Regions from separate parts of the Paeniglutamicibacter sp. genome, predicted to be linked through region 1. Evidence: riboswitches for the same ligand, from Rfam matches in the RefSeq annotation. Region 1 holds a riboswitch; the other holds the start of a gene.
What was found. Region 1 has a riboswitch for guanidine ahead of ACLQ7E_RS19485 (SMR family transporter). Riboswitches for the same ligand answer to the same signal wherever they lie in the genome.
Positions count from the first base shown of each region.

Region 1 (6,455 bases):
CCGGCGCGGTTTTCGGGCTCTTTGCGGCCATGTTCGTGCTCTTGCGCTCACGGGGGGTGCAGACCATGCAAATCGTGATCCTGATTGCGATCAACCTCGCCCTGGGGTTCGTGTTCCCGGGGATCGCCTGGGAGGCCCACGTGGGCGGGCTGGTGGTCGGTGCCGCCGCGGCGGCAGTCATGGCCTACGCGCCTAAGGGACACCAGCGGGCCCTGATGCAATGGGTGGGCACTGCTTTGCTGGTCCTGCTGCTGGTGGCCTTGACTTTCTATGGTGCCGCCAACATTCGACTCGGATAGCGAACTGGGCCCGGCAGCCACGAGAGTTGTCCACACGGGTTATCCACATTGTTAATAACTCACAACCATGTAATTCACACGAGATGGACCGGCTCCAGCGCCCGCGCTGACGCCGGTCCGACTTGTTTGGGGACAGTTTTTGACAACTATTCACAATTTCATCCACAGCTGTGGATAACTTAGTGCACAACCTGTGCAGTGTTGGGGCTCCGACTCGAATACCGACCCTGCTGCATTCGTCGAAAATTTAACCGAATCCGCGGGACTGTGCGGAAATTCAAGGGACCGGAAGGGCATGCGGCGCTTGTTGTCCACACGCCTTATCCACAGTGTTAATAACTTACACACATGTAATTCACAACGATGAAACCCCCGCAAAGTCGAGGAATTGGCGCTCGGGGGGGCGAAACCCACAGCCTTATCCCCACCTGTGGATAACCTTCGTGCACAGCATGTGGCTAAGTTCCGCCGGGGTTCCTCGACTCGCTCCCCCTGTGAATCGTCGGGCAAAACTGGAAAACTGGACCGCGTCGGCATGTCCGCAGCCGCCATGTGATTTCGCACAAGCGCAGGAGACCCCAAATGCTCCAGGATTGGATCCATCCCGAACACATTGCCGCGTGGGCAGGGCTGACCAACCGACTGGCGGTCGTCGATGATACCGAGGAATTCTACGAGGTCGAGGATCTCGCCGAAGAGCTCGAAGAACCGGGCGTCGATCCCGAGCGGGACACCCTCGGGCTCTGGGACAACGACACCATGATCGGTTTTGGCCAACTACGACTCGGTGAACGGCTGCGCGACGGCCGCGGGCGGGTTTCCATCGGCGGCGGCGTCGCCCCCGAGTACCGCCGGCTCGGCCATGGCTCGGCAATCATGGATGCCCTTGAATTCCGGGCGGCGGAAAAGATGGCGGAATGCCATCCCGGCATCGATTTCACCATCGACATGTGGGGAAACGCCCCGGGGCACAGTGCCGGTGCCATGGCCGTGGCCAGGGGGTACGAGGCGGCACGCTATTTCCAGGACATGTCGGTAACGCCTGCCGGTTTCAGGCCCCAGGGCCGCCCCTCGGCGGTCCCCGAGGACGCGCGGCTGGTCAGCTACTCCCCCGGCCTTTCCGAATCGGTCCGGATCCTGGACAACGAGGCATTTGCCGATCACTGGGGTTCGACCCCGAAGAGCGTTGAGGAATGGGCGGCCATGACCGGTGCCCGCTCATTCCGGGGCGGGCACTCCCGGGTGCTCCTGGAAACCGGCGGCGGCACGCCGCCGGCCACAGCGCTCTGCTATGTCTTGGCGTCGGAATGGGTGCCGCGGGAACTGTACATCTCCCGCGTGGGCACCGCGCGGGCCTCCCGGGGGCGCGGCTTTGCGGCATGGGCGCTCTCCGCGGCGGTCCAGGGGGCATTCGCCGCCGGATTCACGAAGGTCGACCTGGCGGTGGATGCACAAAGCCCAACGGGCGCTGCGGGGCTATACCGACTCCTTGGTTTCGAGCTGGTTCGGCAGGGGACGATTTACCGAAAAGCCGTCCCCGGCCGCTGAGTCGTGGTGGTGCGGCGCACCGGCCCAAGGGGTGTTAGCCAAATAGCGGCAGCAGCAGCGAAACGGCAAGCAAGGCCATGAGCGACGCGATGACGGCATCGAGGATGCGCCAGGATCGGGGACTGGCAAAGAACCCACGCAAGTAGCGTGCCCCGAAACCCAGACCGATGAACCACAGCATGCTGGCAAGCGCCGCTCCCGTGCCGAAGACCCAGCGCCCGGAGCTGCCTTGGGCCGCGGCGATGGAGCCGAGCAGGATCACGGTGTCCAGGTAGACGTGCGGGTTGAGCCACGTCAGTGCTAGCGCCGTCAGGGCGGCGGAGCGTCGCGGGGTCGGTGTCAGGGCGGCGTTGGTGTCCATCCCCCGCGGGCTGAAGGCCCTCCGGGCAGCAAAGAAGGCGTAGACGAGCAGGAATGAGGCGCCGCCGATCCGGGCCACGTCAAGGAACCACGGGGCCAACGCCAACAGGGCACCCAGCCCGGCGACTCCGGCGAAAATCAGGACGGCGTCCGAGACCAGGCAAATCAGGACCGTTATGCCAACATGTTCCTTTCGGATGCCCTGGCGCAAGACAAACGCGTTTTGGGCTCCAATGGCAACAATCAGGGACAGGCCCGTGGCCAGGCCGGATATAAAGGGAAAGTTCGTCACCAACCGAGATTAGGCGACTCAACAAAGACGTGTCGAGCTAAAGATTCTTATGGTCCATTAGGATCTCTAACTATGGACTTTCCCGCGGAGCAGTTGCAGACCTTCAAGGCCGTGATCGAGGCCGGAACCCTGGAACGGGCGGCCCGGCAACTCAACATCACCCCATCCGCTGTCAGCCAGCGGCTCAAGGCCCTGGAAAAACGTGCCGGCAGCGTGCTGTTCATCCGTTCTCGCCCGATTCGGACCACCGGAAGCGGGGACGTGCTGCTGCGTCTGGCTCGGGAGATCCAGATGCTGTCCACGGAGGCCCATCGTGCGCTCGGGTTGGATGCCTCCACCGAGCATGTATCCCGGCGCACGGATCTCGGCATTGCCGTGAACGCCGATTCCCTGGCCGGCTGGTTCGCCCCGGTACTCGACGGCCTAGCCGCCCAGGACGTCATGAACTGTGAGATCCTGCGCCACGACGAGTCCCATTCCACAGAGTTGCTACGTTCGGGCCAGGTCATGGGGGCGGTGACGACGAAGAGCGCTCCCGTCCAAGGGTGTTCCTCGGTATATCTGGGAACCATGCGCTACCAAGCCATGGCAAGTGCCGGTTTCATGGATCGCTGGCTCCCGGGCCTCGACCCGGAGACGGAGCTCGCGCTCGCGCCCATGGTGAGCTTCGACCGGACCGACGGCTTGCAACGGGCGCTGCGCCGAAAGATAGTCGGAGGTCGGGCCCCCGAGCCCCCGGTGGAGCATTTCGTTCCCGATTCGAGGGTCTATGTGGCGGCCGTGGCGGCGTCGCTGGGCTGGGGCATGATTCCCGAAATCCAGGTTCCGCGTCACGGGTCGCTGGTGTGCATCAACCATGCGTGGACAAGTGACATCCGCCTTTATTGGCAGCGCTGGAAGGTTCCCTCCGTGGCATTGGACCTGCTCCGCGGGCTGGTCCTTGATGCGGCCGGGGCCGCCGGGCTGCGCCAGGATCATTGAGGTTCCGGCAAGCAGCCGCCCCAAGATGAAAGCTGCGGCTCGCCTGGGTGCCGTGAGCAGCTGGAGAACCTCAAGCGCCAAGGCCCGGCAAATTTCCGGTTCCAAGGACCGGTGCCGGAATCTGACAGGCCCGGGGCCGATCGGGAATCAGCGCGGTTCTAGTTTCCTCCGCCGGGAGGGCCGATGAACAGGAGCGCAGCGGTGATGCCCGCAACCAGGACCAGGCCAGCGACAGCGGTCAGCCAGGGGCTGCGCAGCGCCGTTGCCTGCAGCTTCTCGACCAGCCCCCGAGGGGCTTCCCCGCCCGGAGCCAGGCGCCAGGTGTCACTGAGCAGCCCGCGACGCAACATCGCCCGTTCGAAGGGAAGGGTGGCGAAGGGAACGACTGCAGAGGCCAGGCCCAGCACCCCGCGGGGAACGCTCCAACGCTCATTGGCCCAGACAAAGAGTGTCACCAGGCCGTAGGCAATGAACACCACCCCGTGGATCATGCCAAAAATGCGGACGAAGATCTCCGGTCCCACACCGTACTTGATGGCCATGGCGATGATCAGCAACGCCCACGTGACCATTTCGGCAGCTGCCAGGAAGCCGTAAAGGCGCTTCGGGGAGAGCTTTGACTGGGTGGCGACGGAGGAAGAGCCTCCGGCAAGATCGGGGCGAACCATGGGGGTCTGCATGCCTTTCTGGACGTTGATGTGAACGGTGTGTCTGCAGGTCCGGGGACGTTGCTGGGCCGTGCCTACTTGAGCGCACCAGCGCCCCCTGACGAGGGAGCCGTACCCGGACAGCGACAAGGCGGCCACCGAAAGGAATCGGTGCCTGCGACCTGTCGTGGATAGTACCTAGCGTTCAGGCCTTTTCGCGGCCGTCTGGGCCATCGCACTGGGTGCCGCCGAGGGTTTCACCAAGCTCGTCCCCACCGTGGCCTTCGCTGCGGGACCAATCACCAGCTTGGCAGGACTGGCCTGGGCCATGAAGGAGATCGCCACGGGATCCGCCTATGCGGTCGGGTGGGAATCGGGGGCCGGCATCGCGGTGCCCGATGGCATGGCCTTTGGGGGCTAGATCAGCAGCATGATCAAGATCCTGCTGCTGATCGGGCCGGTGTGCTGCATCGACGGACTGAAAGCCGTGAGCTAGCGCCAGCCCGTGGTCATGAAGAAACCAATCATGGCAACGCCAAAGCCGATGACGATGTTCCAGCCGCCGATGTCCGGGATCGGGAGCAGGGTCTGGGAAATGTAGTAGACCATGATCCAGACCAGGCCGAAGATCATCAGGCCAAACATGACCGGCTTGTACCACTTGGGCAGCGCCTTGTCGTAGGTCTGGGCGTGGCTGCCATCGTGTGGCTTGCGGTTTTTCCGACGTGTCTTGGATTCAGGCACTGCTGCTCCTTGAGTCTTCAGGCGCCGGCACGATCCAACGAGTACGTGTCCGAACGGTAGGCTGGTAAGTGTGTGTCGATGGGAACTTCTTCCCGCCATCACGCTTACATCCAATACTATCCGCTCAAACTGGACGCCACAGGGTTTCACGGTGCTCCAAGTGACAGTGAGGGAAGTTCGCATGACACGATCCGCATCTCGGACGCGGGCCAAGGCTACGCCGGGCCAGCGCCTCTTGGGCGGGATCGGTGAAGTCCTCATCACGCTAGGAATCGTCCTGCTGCTCTTTGTCGGCTGGGAACTGTGGTGGACCAACATCGATGCCGGTCGCACGCAATCACAGGTGACCTCCGAATTTGTCCAAAACCTCAACGTTGGGGGACCGGACGCATCGACCGCGACGGGGGCAGCGGATGGCGATTTCGGCCCCGCCCCAATCACCGCGATCCCCGACGGGGAAACCTTCGGGATCTTCTACATCCCGCGGTTCGGCAAGGACTTCGCCCACCCGGTGACCAACGGCGTCGGCATGGATGTGCTGAACTCGGTGGGCATCGGACACTATCCCGGAACGCAGGAGCCGGGAGAGCCCGGCAACTTTGCCGTTGCTGCCCACCGCCAGACGCACGGACAGGTGTTCTGGAACATCGACAAGTTCCAGGACGGGGACAAGATCTACCTGCAGACACGCAAGGGGTTCTACACCTACGAGTGGCGCAACACCGAGATCGTGTATCCCTCGCAAAGCGAGGTGCTGCTGCCAGTGCCGAACCAGCCGGGCATCGAGCCAACGGCCTCCATGCTGACCATGACCAGTTGCCATCCGCCCTTCACCACCCGGATGCGCATCATCGCGTATGCGGAGCTGGAGTCCTGGCGTCCGGCCAACACAGGTCCCCCGCGGGAAATCGCCGACCTGGTGAACAAGACGATGGAAAACTAGGAACACCACACATGTATGCATGGATCTTCTCGAAAATCCCCGGGCCGCTGTGGTTCCGCGTCATCCTGGCGGTCGCGCTGATCGCCGGAGCCGTATTATTGCTCATGACCTATGTCTTCCCGTGGCTGAGCCAGTACAGCCCGTGGACCGAATCAACGATTGGCTTGATGCTGCTGTGAGCACCCCCAAGATCCTGGTGATCGACAACTACGACAGTTTCGTTTACACCCTGGTGGGTTACTTGCAAGAGCTGGGCGCCGAAACCACCGTGATACGCAACGACGACCTGTCCCTGGCCGAGGTCATCGAATTGGCCGAGGCCCGTGACGGCGTGCTGGTTTCCCCCGGCCCGGGAACCCCTGCCGATGCCGGCGTCTGCATCGAGACGATCAAGTGGTGCGGTGCGCACGCCAAGCCCATGCTTGGTGTCTGCCTGGGCCACCAGGCACTGGCTGAGGCCTATGGCGGAGTTGTCACGCACGCGCAGGAGCTCATGCACGGCAAGACCTCCCCGGTTTTGCATACCGGGCACCCGATCTTTGCGCACATCCCCAGCCCGTTCACGGCCACCCGCTACCATTCGCTGGCGGCAGTGCGCTCCAGCATTCCGGACTCCCTGGCGATCACCGCGGAGACGGAAA
Region 1 covers NZ_JBKKAP010000163.1:11,071-17,525, reverse strand. Annotated here, with positions in the region: gene ACLQ7E_RS19510 (rhomboid family intramembrane serine protease) at 1-299, shown strand, start outside; gene ACLQ7E_RS19505 (GNAT family N-acetyltransferase) at 882-1,847, shown strand; gene ACLQ7E_RS19500 (LysE/ArgO family amino acid transporter) at 1,882-2,499, opposite strand; gene ACLQ7E_RS19495 (ArgP/LysG family DNA-binding transcriptional regulator) at 2,572-3,480, shown strand; gene ACLQ7E_RS19490 (DUF3817 domain-containing protein) at 3,639-4,148, opposite strand; guanidine-III (ykkC-III) riboswitch at 4,226-4,287, shown strand; gene ACLQ7E_RS19485 (SMR family transporter) at 4,360-4,548, shown strand; gene ACLQ7E_RS19480 (cell division protein CrgA) at 4,620-4,871, opposite strand; gene ACLQ7E_RS19475 (class E sortase) at 5,053-5,814, shown strand; gene ACLQ7E_RS19470 (hypothetical protein) at 5,826-5,993, shown strand; gene ACLQ7E_RS19465 (anthranilate synthase component II) at 5,990-6,455, shown strand, end outside.

Region 2 (5,068 bases), on a different contig from region 1:
GGAACGCCGCCCAATGTTCAAGGTCCACTGCCCTGCGCAATCGTTCGCCGAGCCACGCCCGGGGTCGTCCGCGTTTCCCGGAGGAGAGGACTTCATCCCAGGATTCCACGTGGTGCAGGCCCATGGGCAGCAGGAACGGCAGGGACGTGCCGATCAGCAAGTGGCGGAAGCCGCCGCGCATCCGCTCGTCGAGCCACGCGAGTTCCGCCGGGTCGAGCAGGGCTCGCTGCCCGGGTTCGAGCTTGCGGGCGGCCCGGGAGTCCACCACGATCAGGCGCACCGCATCCCAGTCGCGGCAGTAGCTCCACCTGTAGCTTTCCGGTGCGGCATCGACGCGCCCGGCGAACTCGTCCAGGTCCGCGGTCAGATCCAGCTCGCCGGGACCTTCGTGGGCCAGGATGCGCCGCCACAACGGATCCGCCGCCCGTTCCTTGGGCGCGAGGTTGCCAAGATGCTGATAGATCCAGTAGGAACCGAGACCGGAAACAATGCGTTCGTGCCACCAGTTGGTCTTCTGCATGTCACGTTTCCAGCTTATGGAGGAGTTCCAGTCGTCACGGATGTCGTGGTCGTCGAAGATCATGGCGCTGGACAGGGTTGAGAGAAGCCAGCGGTTGGCAGGGTCCGACCAGGCCAACCGATACAGGTGGGCGTATTCCTCGTAGTCCTTCAGCTCGGCCCCGGGTTCTTCCTTGATGTTACGGCGCTTGCGGATGAACGCCTGCATTTCCGAGCTGGTGGAGTCGGCGTAAACCTGGTCGCCGAGGAAAAGCACCAAATCGGGCCAGGAACCGTGCCCGGGGGCGGCCATGGACAGGGCATAGGCGCGCATCGCGTCGACCCCGTGCGTGCGGTTGCCGGATTCGTCGTGCGGAACACTCGTGCGGCAGGACCCGAAGGCCAACCGTGGTTTCCTGGAGGGGTCGAGGGTGGCGATCATCGAGTCAGGGAAGCCGTCCTCGAGCGGCCAGGCGGGAACCCCGTCCAGGTACACGGCGTAGGGACGAACGCTTCCGGCCGTCAATCCCGACACCTCGACCAGGGCGTAGTGGTGGCCGTGGGCGGCAAATGTCGCGGCCCGCCAGGCGTCCGGGCCGGAACGGACCTCGACGGTGCAGGCCGTTGCCGTTTCGACCCAGATGCTGGCGGAGGTGTCGTCCACATGGCGGAGCATCGGCCCGAGCAGCAGGCCCTGGGCGGTTTCCGGACCGGAGCCGGCGGGTGTGGTTCCAGTGCTCATCGGATCTCCCCTGGTGGTGCCGATCAATCAAGAATGGCACACCGGAATCTTTCGGCATAGACCGGTTTCCGGTGGAAGTCGGATCCGGCCCGTTTTCCGGCACTCGATCGACTGGGGTACTGCCTCAGTTCCGAAGTGCGGTCAAAACGCCCGATTCGAGTGCGCTGCCGGGGCATCAAAGGCCTGATCGGTGAAGTTGCCATCGGGCAGGGGGTGTGCGATCTTGGAGAAGACCCTATACAGGGGATCCGGACGATGGGTGCCGTACCCGGTGTGCGACAAGACGGCCCTTGAGGAGACTGCCATGTCCTGGCTCGTTCTTATTGTTTCCGGTGTTCTCGAGGCCGTTTGGGCCACGGCCCTGGGAAAGTCCGAAGGCTTTAGCCGTCTGGCGCCGTCCATCGTTTTTGTTGTGGGCCTTATTGCCAGCATGCTTGGTCTGGCATACGCGATGAAGGAACTTCCGCTTGGTACCGCATATGCCGTGTGGGTCGGAATCGGTGCGACCCTAACTGTCATCTATGCGATGGCCACGGGTAGCGAATCCGTTTCGCTGCTGAAAGTTCTCTTCCTCATCATGATTGTCGGCGGCGTCGTGGGGCTCAAGTCCCTTCACTAACAGGCCGCCTGCCCGGATTTGGGTTCCCTGAGCCGTTGGGGTGCGTCCTGCTTGCGGATTGCCGTGCGGACCACCGGTTGGGGATCCTTGCATGTGAGGGTTCCGGGCGGCAGGCTGCGCCGCAAACGTCGCAAGGTGCGACTGGCCGGCACCTTGTCCCGGACACCGATGCGCTTCGCCGCGGCCCGGGCAATGCATAGTATGGGCTGATGAGCCTCTCCGCATACCTGCAGACCCGCCGACGGTTCATCGCCGCCGCTCCACATGACGTCTTCGAGCTGCTGACGAATCCTGCGATGCACCCGGTCATCGACGGCTCCGGAACGGTGCGGGCCTCAAGCAGCCAGGCACAGAGGCTCACCTTGGGCAGCGAATTTGGCATGCAGATGCGCCTGGGCGTGCCCTACCGCATCAGCAACACCGTGGTCGAATTCGAGCAGGACCGGTCGATTGCGTGGAGGCATTTCAGCGGACACCGCTGGCGCTACGAACTTGAACCCGAGGGGTCCGGGACAATGGTCAGCGAAACCTGGGATGCCAGCCGGTTGCGGCACAAATGGATGCTTCGGCTCCTGGGCTTCACCCGGACCACCGGGCCGAACATGGAACGGACCCTCGAGCGGCTCGCCGCGCAATTCCCCGACCGCGCAGAGTAGACCCTACGGAGGGCAAAACACCGTGCGGCAGCGTGCATCACGCACCGCCGGGCGTGGGGCACTAGGCTGAAAGCCATGAGCCAACCACCCGTCCCGGGCCCGTCGAAACCGCGGCTCGCCCCGATGCGCATCACCGTGCCGAGCCGCAGCGACGCCTTCTTGCGCAAGTTCACCGAGGTCATTGGCGGGCCGCTGGGCAGGCACACCAGCCCCGGGCGGATAACCCCCGGCTTCTTCACCATCGAGCGCGTACTGGTCGTCTTCACGGTGATCGGGGCGTTGCTGGCGGTTCTTGCGAAGAATGCCTGCCGACTCAACGGCTGGGGCGGGACCAACCCCTACGCGTGGGCCTGTTATTCGGACTGGACAGCGCTTTTCCATGCCCGCGGCTTCGCCGAGAACGCGTTCGCGCCCTTCGCCTCCGGTGCAGAATTCGAGTACCCGGTGCTGATGTCGGTGGTTGCCTCGCTGACCGCGGCGCTGATCCCGAAAGGTGAATTCGACCGGGCACTTGCATTCTTCGACCTGAACTTCTTCCTGGTGGCTGTCCTGTGGCTGGTGGTGGTTGTGGCCACCGCGCGGACCGCCGGGCGCCGGCCCTGGGACGCGGCCATGGTGGCGCTGGCCCCGGGGATGATCCTGGCCTCCTCGATCAACTGGGACATGTGGGCCGTGGCGTTCCTGGCCCTGGCCATGCTCGCCTGGTCGCGGCAGAGCATCTTCCTGGCCGGAGTGCTCATCGGCCTGGGCACCGCGATGAAGGTCTTCCCGTTGCTCTTCTTCGGCGCCGTGATCGTGCTGGCCATCCGCAGCGGCCGATACAAGCCGCTCATCGTCTCCCTGGCCGGGGCGGCACTGTCCTGGCTAACGGTGAATCTGCCGCTGGCGATGACGAATTTCGACGCATGGAAGCACTTCTTCACCTTCACGGAGGACCGCGGGGCGGGGCTGTCCTCCTTCTGGCACATCTTCAACGTCACCGCCGCGGTCGTGCCGAAGATGGAGGCGCTGGATGCCGCCACCATCAACGCCCTGGCCCTGGGGCTCTTCGTGGCCAGCTGCGCTGCCATCGCCTACTGGGGCCTGCGCGCGCCGGTGGCCCCGCGGCTGAGCCAGCTGGTGTTCCTCATCGTCGCCTCCTTCATCATGTTCAACAAGGTCTACTCCCCGCAATTCGTGGTGTGGCTGATCCCGCTCGCGGCGCTGGCCTGGCCGAAGTGGAAGGACTTCCTGCTCTGGCAGCTCTTCGAGGTGCTGCACTTCTGGGCGATCTGGATGTACCTCTACGCCACGACCGCCGACATCCAGCCCTCCAACACGTTCCCCACCTCCTTCTATGTGTTCGCCGTGCTGGGGCACATGGTCGCCACCGGGTACCTGATGTTCCGGGTGGTCCAGTCGATGTACGACCCCGAGCTGGACCCGGTGCGCCGGGTGGGCCAGTCCGATCCGCAGGCCGGCGCGTTTGCCGGGGCGAAAGACAAGTTCGTTTTGGGGGCAAGGCATGGCGCATGACGTCGCGGTGATCGGTGCAGGTCCCAACGGATTGGCAGCCGCCCTCACGATGGCCCGGGCGGGGCTGTCGGTGCGGCTCATCGAGCGCAACGACACCGTGGGCGGTGCAGCGCGGACCAAGGAGCTTGGGTACGCCGGCGCCATCCACGACCTGGGCTCGGCGGTGCACCCGATGGCATTGCTCTCCCCGTTCTTCCAGGAGATCGGCCTGCGGGACCGCGTTGACTTCGTGGTTCCGGAGATCTCCTTCGCCCACCCCTTGGCCGACGGGCGGGCCGGCATCGCCTGGCGGGACCTGGAACGGACCGTCCAGGCGCTGGGCGCCGACGGCCCCGGCTACCGCAGGATCCTTGGACCCGTCGTCGAGCGAATGGCAGCGACTTCGGATCTGCTGCTGCATCCGCTGCTGCGCTTCCCGCGGCAACTCGGTGCACTCACGGTCTTCGGGCTGCGCGCGGCCCAACTCATGGTGCCGGGCCTGGGCACCGGGGAGCTCGCGGCGGCGATGATTGCCGGGTGCGCCGCACACGCCGCGGGAGGTGGACGGGGACCCGCCGCAACGGGGGCCGGACTCTTCCTTGGTGCAGCCGCCCACTCCGGCGGCTGGCCGATTCCCGTCGGCGGCTCCCAGGCCATTTCCGACGCGCTGGCCGACCTCTTCACCGAGGCCGGCGGCAACATCGAGCTGGGTGCCGAGGTCACCGACCTGGCCCAGATCCCGGAAAAGACAGTCCTCTTCGACACCTCGCCGGAGGCCCTGGCCGCCATTGCGGACCGGGCCTTGCCGCAAAAGTACAAGGGCATCCTCACCGGCACGCGCCGGGCCCCCGGTTCCTGCCTCATCCACTATGTGCTGGGTGCGCCGGTGCCGTGGCGCAACCGGCAGCTTGCCGACGCCGGCACCATCCACCTGGGCGGCACCGCCGCGCAGATCGGGCGGGAGGAACGCCGGGTGCGCACCGATGTCTCGAATGCGCCCTACGCGATCGTTTCCCAGCCCAGCCGCTTCGATCCCAGCCGGGCGCCCGAGGGCAAGCA
Region 2 covers NZ_JBKKAP010000079.1:38,327-43,394, forward strand. Annotated here, with positions in the region: gene ACLQ7E_RS09005 (alkaline phosphatase D family protein) at 1-1,240, opposite strand, end outside; guanidine-III (ykkC-III) riboswitch at 1,469-1,533, shown strand; gene ACLQ7E_RS09010 (DMT family transporter) at 1,545-1,859, shown strand; gene ACLQ7E_RS09015 (SRPBCC family protein) at 2,069-2,515, shown strand; gene ACLQ7E_RS09020 (glycosyltransferase family 87 protein) at 2,591-4,030, shown strand; gene ACLQ7E_RS09025 (phytoene desaturase family protein) at 4,020-5,068, shown strand, end outside.
Region 2: linked by a shared signal. The riboswitch ahead of ACLQ7E_RS09010 (DMT family transporter) and the one ahead of ACLQ7E_RS19485 (SMR family transporter) in region 1 are both predicted to bind guanidine.